One region of the Lactobacillus sp. XV31L genome, then DNA from elsewhere that is predicted to be linked to it. Evidence: predicted binding sites of a transcription regulator. Region 1 holds the regulator's gene; each other region holds the start of a gene.
The links. The regulator Rex, encoded in region 1, represses fermentation and respiration genes when NADH is low (regulators of the CRP and FNR family bind a similar motif). The targets are predictions, from matches to a motif close to TTGTGAANTANTTCACAA.
Positions count from the first base shown of each region.

Region 2: the regulator Rex is predicted to act here: its motif matches at 3,045-3,062, upstream of pplA (extracellular electron transfer flavoprotein PplA).
Region 3: the regulator Rex is predicted to act here: its motif matches at 1,758-1,775, upstream of AC2JF7_RS00860 (FAD-binding protein).

Region 1 is NZ_JBWXGC010000009.1:14,813-19,309, reverse strand. Features, by position in the region: gene tsaD (tRNA (adenosine(37)-N6)-threonylcarbamoyltransferase complex transferase subunit TsaD) at 1-450, shown strand, start outside; gene AC2JF7_RS06870 (ABC-F family ATP-binding cassette domain-containing protein) at 656-2,578, opposite strand; gene AC2JF7_RS06865 (redox-sensing transcriptional repressor Rex) at 2,844-3,479, shown strand; gene groES (co-chaperone GroES) at 3,665-3,949, shown strand; gene groL (chaperonin GroEL) at 3,966-4,497, shown strand, end outside.
Region 2 is NZ_JBWXGC010000007.1:20,286-24,782, forward strand. Features, by position in the region: gene AC2JF7_RS05825 (Gx transporter family protein) at 1-481, opposite strand, end outside; gene AC2JF7_RS05830 (NusG domain II-containing protein) at 496-876, opposite strand; gene AC2JF7_RS05835 (FAD-dependent oxidoreductase) at 954-2,849, opposite strand; gene pplA (extracellular electron transfer flavoprotein PplA) at 3,106-4,026, shown strand; gene AC2JF7_RS05845 (FAD:protein FMN transferase) at 4,094-4,497, shown strand, end outside.
Region 3 is NZ_JBWXGC010000001.1:183,309-187,805, reverse strand. Features, by position in the region: gene AC2JF7_RS00870 (adenylosuccinate synthase) at 1-355, shown strand, start outside; gene purB (adenylosuccinate lyase) at 359-1,654, shown strand; gene AC2JF7_RS00860 (FAD-binding protein) at 1,825-1,971, shown strand; gene AC2JF7_RS00855 (FAD-binding protein) at 2,000-2,536, shown strand; gene AC2JF7_RS00850 (FMN-binding protein) at 2,517-3,629, shown strand; gene AC2JF7_RS00845 (LytTR family DNA-binding domain-containing protein) at 3,818-4,273, shown strand; gene AC2JF7_RS00840 (LiaF transmembrane domain-containing protein) at 4,273-4,497, shown strand, end outside.

The DNA of each region.
Region 1 (4,497 bases):
TTTCCACGGGCAATGATGGAAGATGATGATTATGACTTTTCTTTTTCTGGCTTAAAGAGTGCCTTCATCAACACCTGCCACCATGCTGACCAGATTCACCAAAAAATGGACAAGTATGACCTTGCGTCCAGCTTCCAAGCTTCTGTCATTGATGTCTTGGCGCACAAGACAATCCGGGCAATCAAGCAATACCAGCCGCAAACTTTTATCATGGGCGGCGGCGTTGCGGCTAACCACGGCTTGCGTGAGCGGATGAGGACTGAAATTGCTGCTTTGCCAGATGGTCTGACGCCCAAGGTTATCCTGCCCGAATTGAAGTTGTGCGGCGACAATGCAGCCATGATTGGGGCAGCTGCATACAACCTTTATCAAGCAGGCAAGTTTGCGGACCTGACCTTGAACGCAGATCCATCGCTGGAACTGCCCTATGCTCACACCATGCTTGATTAATAACATTAAAAAATCCAGTCCCTTATTTTGGAGATTGGATTTTTCTTTGCCTAGAATTTGCGGCAGAATGCGACTAGGTTACCTTGATTGCAAGCAGGTGACACTTCCATCACGTCCATTGACGTGGCGAATAAATTGTTAAAAATAAAATTAGACACAAAAAATGACTTGGAGCAGCAGTACTGTTCCAAATCATTTTTAATTTTTATTCAAAATCTTCTAGTTCTGTCAAGGCTTGCTCCCAGTCACTGTTGGCCTTGTTCAAGTCTGTTTGAATTGCAGTCAGCTGGTCTTGCAGCGGCCCCAGCTTGTCAAAGTTGGTCGCAATTTCTGGGTCAGCCATCTGGTTTTGGATATTTTCTTGTTCTTGTTCAAGTTGGTCGATCTTGGCTTCAAGATCATCAACGGCCCGTTCCAACTTGCGCTTTTGCGAATCACGCTGCTTTTGCTCCTGGTAGGATAGTTTGGTCGTCTTTTCCCCTGATGGATTCGTAGCTATCGAAGAAGCTTCAGCCGTGCTGGCAGCATTTTCGCGCTTGTTTTTTTCTTCCAAGTAGTAAGTATAGTCACCGTCGTACACTTGGGCAGATCCATCTTTAACTTCGACAATCTTGTTGGCTAATTGGTCGATAAAGTAGCGGTCATGAGAGACAAAGAGCAGGGTGCCGTCAAACTTCTGCAGTGCCTGCTCTAAGACCTCTTTGGCTTCAAGGTCTAAGTGGTTGGTGGGCTCGTCCATCAATAAAAAGTTGTTGTGTTCCAGCGCTAAAACGATCAGTGTCAACCGAGCCTTTTGGCCCCCAGATAGTTGTCCGACAGTCTTGTCAATGTCCTTGGCCGTAAACAGGAAACTAGCCAAAATTGACCGCACATCTTTTTCGGGCATCATTTTGTGGCGGTCCCAAATCGTGTCTAATACGGTTTTACCAGGTTGCAATAGCTGAAGCTCCTGGTCGTAGTAGCCGATATCCAAAGAGGCACCATACTTAATGGATCCACCTTTAGGAGTTAGCTTTTTCATAATAGTTTTAAGCAGGGTTGACTTCCCAATGCCGTTGGCACCGATAACGGCAACCCGGTCGCCCTTGTTGACCTGCAAAGAAATATCTTGCACCATCGTCTTGTTAGGGTAGCCGATGGTCAAGTCATGCAGGATCAGTACCTCCTTGCCTGACGGTCGTTCACTTGCAAAATTGATCCGCACCTTGTTTTTATGTTTGGGTGGCGTAATTCGCTCAATTTTTTCCAGTTGCTTGCGCCGACTTTGGGCCCGTTTAGTTGTTGTGGCCCGGACGATATTTTTCTGGATGAATTCTTCATCTTTTTTAATTTTTTCTTGCTGCTTTTCGAAGGCTTCTTCCTGTTGGCGGTCGCGCAATTCGCGCTCTTTTACGTAGTCAGAGTAGTTGCCCTTAAAGGCAGTCAAGTGACCAAACTGCAATTCGAAAATCTGCGTGGCCAGGTGGTCCAAAAAGTACTGGTCGTGTGATACTACCAAGATGGCACCTGTATAACTTTTAAGGAAGTTTTCTAGCCAGTCCAGCGTGTCCATGTCCAAGTAGTTGGTTGGTTCATCAAGCAAGAGCAGGGGTGGCTTGCGCAATAAGAGTTTGACAAAGGCCAGGCGAGTTTTTTCACCGCCTGAAAGGCTGCCAATAATCTTGGTCCACGTGCTTGAAGGAAAGTTAAAGCCATTCAAAATACTCTTGATATCAGCCTGATAAGTATAACCGCCTTCTTCTTCGAAGCTGAACTGCATTTGGTCGTATTGCTTGAGCAAGGCCCGGTCTTCGGGATGGTCTGCAATTGACTGCTGCATCTGGGCCAGCTTTTTCCCCATGTTGATGATAGGAGCAAAAACACTCTCCATTTCATCCCAAATACTGTTCTCTTCGTTTAAGCCATTTTCCTGGGCAATGTAGCCAACAGCGGTATCCTTGTTAACAGTAAATTCTCCGTGCGTGGCCTCTTCTTCGCCAGTCATAATTTTGAGCAGGGTAGTCTTGCCTACCCCGTTTGGTCCTACTAATCCAATGCGTGCGTTTGCTGCAATTGAAAAATTGACGTGACTAAAGAGTGTGTTAGCCCCAAATTGTTTTTCTAAGTCGTGTCCTTGTGCAATTATCATATTTTTTCACCTAGTGACCATTTTAGCATACGAAAGGGAAAAGCTGGAATAGATTCCCAGCCTGCTCGCTGGTTTGTTGTTTTCCTATATTAAGTCAGGCATCCTTACTGGGTTACAATAATAAAGTCAATTATACAAGACCATAACATTATGATAAAATTTGATAGATTGTGAAAAAAATATTTGCATATCTTGCTAAAATGTAGGTAGAATAATACTGATTGATGAACAAATCACAAGAACAAATTTGGAGGCTCTTTAAAAAATGGAAAAAATAAAAATACCCACGGCAACGGCCAAACGGTTACCACTTTATTACCGTTATCTGATCATCTTGAATGAAGCGGGCAAAGAAAAAGTTTCTTCAACTGAATTATCAGAGGCAGTTCAGGTTGATAGTGCTTCGATTCGGCGCGACTTCTCATACTTTGGTGCTTTAGGCAAGCGTGGGTATGGTTATGATGTAAAGAGTTTGCTTTCCTTTTTTAAAAAGATTCTGAACCAGGATACTTTGACCAATGTGGCTCTGGTAGGTGTGGGCAACTTAGGTCATGCCCTGCTTAACTACAATTTTAAGCGTAGCAACAATATTCGCATTTCCTGTGCTTTTGATATAGATCCTAAAATTACGGGTAAAATTCTGAGCGGCGTTCCCGTTTATGAGATGAGCGAGCTCAAGACCCAGCTGAGTGACCAACAGATTTCAATTGCCATCCTCACCGTCCCGGCTGACACTGCCCAGAGCACTGCTGATGAAATGATTGAGTCTGGCATTAGGGGAATTATGAACTTCACGCCGATTAGACTTTCAGCGCCGACTGGCGTGCGGATTCAAAATGTTGACCTGGCCACCGAGCTCCAAACTCTGATCTACTTTCTTGACAGTGACAAAAGCAAATAGCAAGACCTTTTAAAAAACCGCCAATATTAAGAAAAAAGCAAATTAGCACTTTAACTAAAAAAGTGCTAATTTTTTCTTGCATTTTTAGCGCAAAGGGGTTATTATCTTAATTGTAAGTTAGCACTTGGCAAATATGAGTGCTAACAGTTGACAAAAAAATATTTCAATAATTAGGAGGGACAAACGTGTTACAACCAATAGGTGATCGCGTGATCGTTAAAGTTAAAGATGAAGAAGAAAAGACCGTAGGCGGAATCGTCCTTGCTTCTAATGCTAAACAAAAACCAACCGAGGGCGAAATTATCGCTGTTGGTGAAGGAACTTATGCTGAAAATGGCAACAAGATCCCAATGACTGTGAAGAAGGGTGACGTTGTTCTTTACGATAAGTACTCTGGCACTGACGTTAAGTATGATGGTGAGAAGTACTTAGTCCTTCATGAAAAAGACATTCTAGCAATCGTTAAGTAATTAGGGAGCAGATAAAATGGCAAAAGATATTAAATTTTCAGAGAAAGCAAGACGTTCTTTATTAAAGGGTGTTGATAAGTTAGCTGACACTGTTAAGGCCACAATTGGTCCTAAGGGCAGAAACGTTGTTTTGGAGCAATCTTACGGCAATCCAGACATCACTAACGATGGTGTGACTATTGCTAAGGCAATTGAACTTAAGGACCACTACGAGAACATGGGCGCCAAGTTGGTTGCCGAAGCTGCACAAAAGACCAATGATATTGCCGGTGACGGGACTACGACTGCAGTTGTATTAACCCAAGCAATTATCCGTGAAGGCATGAAGAATGTTACTGCCGGTGCCAACCCAGTGGGCGTTCGCCGCGGAATTGAGAAGGCCACTAAAGCCGTGACGGATGAATTGCACAAGATTAGCCACACGGTTTCATCCAAGGATCAAATTGCCCAAGTTGCTTCTGTTTCTTCAGCTTCCAAAGAAGTTGGCGACTTGATTGCTGACGCAATGGAGAAGGTGGGCAACGACGGTGTGATTACAATTGAAGATT
Region 2 (4,497 bases), on a different contig from region 1:
TACTCACCAGACCGACTACCACGCCCGCTAAAATGCCAAAAATTGTTAATAGTGGCAAGTATAATAAGAGGTACTTGCTTTGGGCAAGCAGCACTGCAACCAGCAGCTGGCCAAAATTATGACTGACCCCACCAATAATTGACACGCCCAGCAAACTGACAAAACGTGGTGTCAGCAGCAAAAAGAGTCTCATCAAAAATAAGCTGAGAAAGGCCCCGGCTGCGGCATATAAGAATGTACCCGTCCCGCCTGTCATTAAAGCCGTTAAGACCAGCCTGAGAAAGGTAAGCAAAATACAGTCTCTAAAGGGCAGGATCATCAGGGCAATCAGAGTAATTATATTAGTCAAACCCAACCGTGCCCCTGGGGCAAAGAAAAACGGCGATGGCAGCATCTGTTCGACAACACTAAGAATAATGCCTTGAGCACACAAGATTCCCGTGAATACGTAATTATATAGGCTTTTATTTGCTTTAGTCATAATGCAGTCAATTTTTACTCATCAATTTCATTGGATTTGCTTTCATCTTTCAGCTCAACTAAAAACTTGTGGGGCAAGCATACTATCGTGTCTTCACTTTTGCTTTTCCAGCCTTCCTTAACGCACACTTGATCCTTGCAGTTTGCGTCAATCATGCGAATTTTATGCTTTTTCACTTGCACAATATTAAGCTTTCCGCCTTGCCGATATGTCCAAGTTGTATCTTGATCTAGACTCAGCTTCTTCACCTGGCGGTTGTTTACTTTAATTATGGCAACGAGATTGCTGCCTTCTTTTTGAGCAGACAGAAGTACGCTCCAAGGCAGAAAACTAATAATCACTACTGCCACAATGATGAATAAATCACCCAGTTTTAGCCGCTTCAATATTTTCACAATCAGAAAACCTCACGCTGATTAAACTAAAAAAGTCTTATAGATAAGACTATAGGACTTTTAAAGAATTATCGCTACTAGTTTTTTATTCCATTTTTGTCCACATGATAAATCGATTTCAGTATGCCATACCGCCACTTAGTGGCCTTCTTTTCTAGCCATGGCACAAACCACATATCAAGACCAAACGCCCGGCCCGAACCGTTCATGATTGCAATAGCTGCAAAGATCATCCATACGTTCACCCAGTAATTCATCCCAGACAGGCAGAAAGTGGCTACCAGCACGGCACTCAAGCCCCCTGCTAGCCAGGTGCACAACCCCAGCACTAGCAAGATGCCTATAGCTATCTCCATACAAGTCATCACCTTTTGAGCAGCCAGCGCTGCTTCTTTATTAGGGATTAAAACTTTTGTGATTGCCTGCACCCAGCTTGGCATTTTATCAAATACCGGCATCGGTGAGTGACCAAAGTCATAGTTCAAAGAAAAGATTGTCGGTGCAGCGCTAGTTGCTGCCTTGCCGGTGGCAGCAGTTGTTGCAGCGGCTTTTTGCGAAGCTCCGCTAGTAGCAGCTTGCACTAACCAAGGGAAGTGCAGCTGCAATTTGTTGGTAAACCAGGAACCACTGCCCTGGACCTTATACCAGCAGTCAATTAACCACATCATGCCCAAATAAATACGCAATGGAACTGTCCATAAGACATTGCCGTAACGGTTAAGGTTGCCGCGCCACATCGTCTGTCTCTTAGTCCGGAACCACTTGTCCATAACAAATTGGAAGAGGTAGTAACCTGAATAAATTTCCATGAAATAGATCATGTCAACCAGATCTTTGATCAAGACGGCAAAGAACCCACTAAGGTGGAAAATATTGGCTAAGGAGGCCACGCCCCATTTAGGCCCAAGCGAGATCATGAAGCCGGCATAACTGGCACTGAACTTCACTGGTTCCCCACCATCAATCTGGCTGAGGATGTTCTTCATTGCACACTTGCCCGCAGCTTCTGCACACTGCACTATTTGTGGTTCACCGCGACCAGTGCCGTCTGCATCATACATAGCAACGTCACCAATGACATAAACATGAGGATCAGTCGGGATTTGTGAATATTCATTAACCACGATCCGACCGGCACGGGCAGTCTCAAAGCCAAAGTCCTTAGCGGCATCATTAGCCTTCACGCCTGCAGTCCAGATTAAGGTCCTGGTTGGAAATGAAGTTCCTCCCTTAATATCGATGTGGTCCTCATGAACGCCAACCACACCCGTATTAGTTCTGATATCAACGCCATGTTTGATAAGGTATTCTTTAGCCTTGTCAGCATTAGGTCGGTCAAGCATATTCATGACGGTTGGCGCCATTTCCATCATTGTGACTTTCATTTCGTCTTTTTCAATGTGGTATTTTTGGGCAAGTGTTTGACGCCAGGCATTCAATTCACCAGCCGTCTCCGTTCCGGAAAAGCCGGTACCAACGATTGTAAAGGTGAGATATTGGGCTCGTTTTTCAGGGTCGCGTTCTTTTGCTCCAAGACGGACCATTTCATCAATATGGTCGCGCAGCTTAGTAGCATCATCCATGCTAGCCAGGGTATAGCCATACTCTTTAACGCCTGGCGTGCCAAAGTCATTGGGTTGTGAACCGATTGCTAACACAACATAGTCATAAGGGTAAACGCCATTGTCGCCTACGACCTGCTTGGCAGTTTGATCAATCTTAGTCACGTTATCAGTCACAACATCAACATTTTTCCGCCGTGAAAACAAGCGCTGCAAGTCAAATTGCAAAGTCTTGGGTTCCGTTCTGTCAACTGCCACCTCGTGCAGCAGCGTTACCATCGTCATGTAGGGTTCCTTGTCAATGAGCGTAATCTTGATATCCTTACGCCTTTTTAGTTTTTTAGCGAGATGCTTGGTAGTATAGAGCCCCGCAAAGCCTCCGCCAATCACGACAATATTTGTTTCAGCCACTTTTTAACACCCTTTCAATAATAATCGCTTTCTATAACGTACATTATACTAGATTTTTGACACATGGTAAAGTAGCAACTTTCACAATATGATAAGATGTTCGTCCTGTAATTCGCTTTCTATGCTATTAATAAAAGGATTATCAATTTGACCCTAGCTGTTGCATAAAGCTTACAGGTATTTTATAATCTAATTAAGTGAATGTTTACACAATTGTTTTGCTGTTAATTCTATTAATCAAGGAGATAGTGACATTATGAAAAATAACAAATTTATTTACCATGCCGGTATGCTTGCTCTTTCTGCTTTATTGCTCAGTGCATGCTCCACAACTGCTAGCAAGAACTCTTCAAGCAGTTCTTCCAAGTCCAAGGTAAGCACGGTGACTAAGAAAAAGACTGGCAAGCAAGTTGCAGGTGCCAAGTTGCAAGATGGCACTTACAAGCTCGCAGAAGACAACTATTTTAATGGTTACCGGGTTAAGATGGCAATGACTGTCAAGAATGGCAAGGTGACTAACACAAGTTATGACTACGTCAATAAAGACGGTAAGTCCAAGGCTAAAGACGCCAAGTACGAATCACAGATGAAGAAGTATTCTAAAGAAAAAATTGGACCAAAAGAATACATTCCTGCATTGCAAAAGTCTTTTGCTGCAAATGGTGCCAACGCAAGTGCCATTCAAGTTGTTTCTGGTGCTACTAGTTCAAGTATGACAATGAAAAACTATGTCAACCAGTTAACTCAAGCTGCCCAAAAAGGTGACACGTCAACTATTCATATCAATAATGACAAGAAGATGAAGGACGGCACATACAAGCTGGAAGAACAAAATTACAGTCACGGCTACCGGCAAACTTACACAATGGTAGTCAAAAATGGCAAGATTAGCGACTTTAAGTACGACCAAGTAAACAAGAAGGGCGTTTCCAAGACTAAGAACGCTGGCTACGAAAAACAAATGAAGAAGATTACCAAGACCGGTCCTAAGGAATACATTCCAAAACTAGAAAAAGAATTCCTCAAGTCTAATGGCAACATGGAAAAGGTCCAGGTAGTCTCAGGTGCCACTGAATCCTCCCACTCATTTATTGCTTATGCAGAACAACTAATCAATGCTGCTCAAAAGGGTGACACTTCAACCATTAAGGTTGACAATATTGTATATCAAGAATAAAAATAACAATAAGTAACCAAAAAAAGAGTGACATAATCGCCGCTCCTTTTTTATTAGGAGATTTAGCATGATTAAGCGAATTCATAAGCCCTTGTTACTAATTGAACTGCTATTAGCAGAACTAGCCCTTGCAGCTTGTTCCATTCAAAGTCAGCACTCTGCAAGACCCAAGACCGAACTCACCACAACGCCAACTTCAGATACCAGGTTCATGATGGGAACAGTCTGCACGATCAAGATTTATAACAAGCACAAGAAGTCCGCACTTGAAGCTGGCTTTAACCGACTCAAAGTGCTTGCCCACGAAACCACAGTCAACCAAAAGGGCAGTGAAATTGATAAGATCAACAAGTATGCCGGAGTTCACCCGGTTAAGGTTAGCCCCACCATCTACCGCATGTGCAAAGATGCCCACTACTATAGCAAGATTTCCGCTGGCACATTTGACTTAACCATTGGGCCTATCACCAG
Region 3 (4,497 bases), on a different contig from region 1:
TGCTTTGCGGCATGCCAAGCGGGTTGCTGGTATTAACGCATTAAGCCTTAACTTGCTTGACATTTTTAGTGGTTTTGAAACGGTCAAAATTGCCACGGCATACGAGTTGGATGGTCAGAAGATTGACTATTATCCAGCCAGCTTGAAGGAGTTAAATCGGTGCAAGCCAGTTTATGAAGAGTTGCCCGCTTGGAAAGAAGACATTACCGGGGCTAAGTCATGGTCAGATTTGCCAGAGAATGCGCAAAAATTCTTGCAGCGCATCTCAGACATAGTTGGTGTGCCGCTTGTAACGGTATCAATTGGTCCGGATCGTGAGCAAACAATTGTTTTGCAAAATCCATGGGAGATGTAGACAATGCTAGAGCGATACACGCGTCCTGAAATGGGCCAGGTCTGGACAGATGAAAATAAGTATGCCGCTTGGCTGAAAGTAGAAGTTGCAGCGGTTAATGCATGGAGCGAGCTAGGCGAGATACCCCAAGAAGACGCTGCTAAAATTGCCCACAACGCCAGTTTTACGGCTGCCCGTGTTGCTGAACTGGAAGAAGAAACGCACCATGACGTCGTTGCCTTTACCCGAACGATTTCTGAGAGCTTGGGTCCAGAGAAAAAATGGGTCCACTTTGGCCTTACTTCAACTGATGTGGTTGATACGGCTCAGGGTTATCTGCTCAAACAAGCCGATGCCATTATTAGGCAAGACTTGCGCCAGTTGAAGAAAACGATTGCTGCCCAAGCTCTTAAGTACAAAAACACGCTCGAAATGGGCCGCACTCATGGCGTTCAAGCTGAGCCAACCACTTTTGGTCTAAAGCTGGCCCGCTGGTATGCGGAGATAAGTCGTGATATTGACCGTTTTGAACATGCAGCGCGCGGCGTTGAATCAGGGAAAATCTCTGGAGCCGTTGGCACCTTTGCTAATGTCCCACCAGAAGTTGAGACTATTGTATTGAAACAGTTGGGCTTAACCAAGCAGCCGATTACCAGTCAAGTCTTACCGCGAGATCTGCACGCAGAATATATCGCTACTTTGGCGCTAATTGCGACAAGTATTGAAAATTGGGCAACAGAGATTCGCAACTTGCAGCGCTCAGAAATTCACGAGGTAGAAGAACATTTTCGCTCTGGCCAAAAGGGCTCATCTGCAATGCCACATAAGCGCAATCCAATCGGCTGCGAGAATTTATGCGGTATGGCTCGCATTATGCGTGGTCACATTGTTACGGCTTATGAAGATGTTACTCTGTGGCACGAGCGAGATATTTCTCATTCCAGTGCAGAACGAATTGTTTTGCCTGATGCCACCGTTGGCATCGATTACATGCTTGCGCGCATTGACCGCATCTTGGCTAATCTGGATGTTTTCCCTGAAACCATGCGCAAGAATATGGACAAGACATATGGTCTAATTTATTCACAGCGCGTGCTGCTTAAGCTGATTGATGAAGCATGTTTGAGCCGCGAGGAAGCCTATGATATGATCCAAAAATTAACGGCTAAGGCATGGGATGAAGGGACTTCTTTTAGAAAGTTGGTTGAAGACAGCACAATCATGAATTACTTGTCCGAAGATGATGTCGCCGATGCCTTTGATTACCATTATCACTTGCGTCATGTTGATGAAATTTTCCATCAAGTTGGCCTCGAGTAATTAACTAAGTAAAGTCGCTTACCGAAAAAGGTGGACGACTTTTTGCATGCAAAGAAGCTGTATTTAAAAATATTCTCTGTATATAATTCTAATGTAAGCGCTTATGTGATAAAATTAACATATAAAAGTACGGTAGTTATAATTTTGCTAAATATAAGGAGATACATGCAATGATCGTAAACAAAAATACAAATTATGATGCAAGCTATGATGTCATTGTCCTTGGCTTTGGTGGGGCCGGTGCTACGGCTGCCCGCTTTGCTGCTGACAATGGTGCCAAAGTATTAATCGTCGATTCTGCCCCCCGAAGGACATGAAGGCGGCAATACTAGGTATGCAGGGGAATTGGTAGGTTATAGCAGCAGTGAATCCGACTACCGACAGTACTATGAACATTTAGCACAACATTTTGAAATTGATCCAGAAGTTGAAGATGTTGTTGTTCATGGCATAGCGCATATGAAAGAATACTTTAAAAAGTATTTGGGAGTTAGTCAACCATTTAGCTATAAAACAATTTTAGGTCTGCCTGATGATGCAGTAATTGCAGATCATTCCAATCTGCCAGGAGCTAAAAGCTACGATATGATTACGTTAAAACCAGGCATTTTTGACGCTGCCTTATGGAATACTTTAAGGCAAAATGTGCTTGATCGCAGCGATCAAATTGATGTTTGGTATTCTTCACCAGTTGTCCACTTGTTGCAAGCACCTAACCGTAAGGTAGTTGGTGCTCAAATTGAACGTGACCACACCTTGTTGAATATTTTTGCTAAGAACGGCGTGGTGCTAGCAACAGGCGGACTTGAAAATAATCAACAAATGATTCAGGACTATATTGGCTCACACAAGTTGGTACCGGTTGGTTCGCTGTACAAATAAGGGTAAGGGCATTGACTTAGCTCATGAAGCTGGAGCTGATATGTGGCACATGTCGATGTATGCTTCTGGTGGCTTTCAGCAGAGTTTTGCCTTCTATGAGCCAGACATGAAGCGTGCCCCGTTTTATATGGGCAATCCGGTCTTTAATACTGGCAGCATCTTTACTGTTGGTGATGATGGTACGCGTTACTTCAAAGAAGACCAGCCAGCTCGGGAAGGTTATGTTGAAAATCATGGTTCGTGGTATAAACCGCTTAACCCAATTAAGCCATATCTTATCTTTGACCAAAAGAAGTATGACGAGATCAGTCAAATTGACACCTTCCCTGATAATAAGGCACTCAACTCTGTGGTCAAGGCTGCTTCTGTCAGTGAGCTAGCAGAAAAGATTGACGTCACAACAGAAAAATTGCAGGGTACCATTGATGAATTCAACTTCTTTGCCGACCAAAAGCATGATTATGCCTTCCACCGTGCACCAGAAACCCTGAGTGAATTTTCTGAAAGTGGCCCATATTATGCCATTCCGTTGGTGCAGACAATTGGTTGGTCCGAAGCTGGTCCAAGAAGAAATGCCCACGCTGAAATTCTTAACCCAGACCGGAAACCAATTCCACACTTGTATGGTGCCGGCGAGCTTGGTAGCAACATGGCAAACTTGTATCAAGGCGGCTCGGACTTGGCCGACTGCCTAATCTTTGGTAAAATCGTAGGGCAAAATGCGGCTCAGCCTAAAGATGATGCAGACTACTTAGAGGTAGCTGCTTCTAAGCCAGCGTCACGTCATGTCCTTGCCTCTGACATTAAGAAGGCCGACTATCAAACAGGTCCAGACCAGTACATTGGCAAGTCTAACCAAGGCATGGGCGATGAGATTGTGGTCAGAGTAACGGCAGATAAGCAAAAGAACTTGAAGCAGATTGAAGTTTTAAAGCAAGCAGAGTCTGAAGACTATGGCCAAAGGGCAATCAAAGTGCTGCCTCAGAAAATGGTTGAAGCAAACAGTGTTGATGTTGATGCCGTTTCGGGTGCATCAAATACCACACGCAGTTTAAAAGCTGCGGTTGAGGATGCCTTGAAGAAGATTAATTAAGCAAAATATAAAATATAAAAGCAGATCATATGATCTGCTTTTTGTTTGTCCTAATTTGATGACCTTGCTTTTCCAGCATTATGAATGACCGCTTGGACGCTAAAAATGACCACTTAAAAAAATGCTCTAGCTTTTAGGAAAAAATAGGCGTTTAATAAAAACAATCAGTTGAAAGGTAGGTGAGAATCTTGAAAGTTAAAATTGATCTTGACCCCGATCTAGATGAGGAGCAGGTGACAATTCACGCTAAAGAATTGACGACGGAAGTTGAGCAGATTTATCGGCAGCTGCAAGAATTGAGCGTGCGGCCCGACCAGCTCGAGTGTTACAAGGACGACATGACATATTACGTAAATCTAAATGATATCTTGTTTTTTGAAACAGAGGGGCGGCAGGTCATCGCTCATACGAGTAGGGACTCATTCAGCGTTAATTACAAATTGTATGAATTAGAAAATCTCTTAAGTAGTCAGTTTACGCGTATTTCTAAGTCAACCATTCTGAATTTAAAGCAAATTTACGCCTTGACCAGGTCGATTTCAAACTGTCAGGTGCATTTTCAGGATTCTTACAAGACGGTGTATGTTTCACGCCGTTATTACCACAGCTTAAGTGATAGATTAAACGAGAGAAGGTCATCATAATGAAAAGACAAAAAATCAAAGAAATACTATGGGGCATCGGTCTAGTTGCAGCAGCGGTCTTTTTGGTGTTAAACCAGCTGCACGTTTTGACCTTTCAGCTGGGACTAGGAACCATTTTTTGGACCATTATTTTTGCTGCCAGCTTGGTTAACAGTATTGCCGGTAAAAATATTTTCGGAATAGTTTTTTCGGTGGCATTTCTGCTAATCGTCTATGCAGGACCG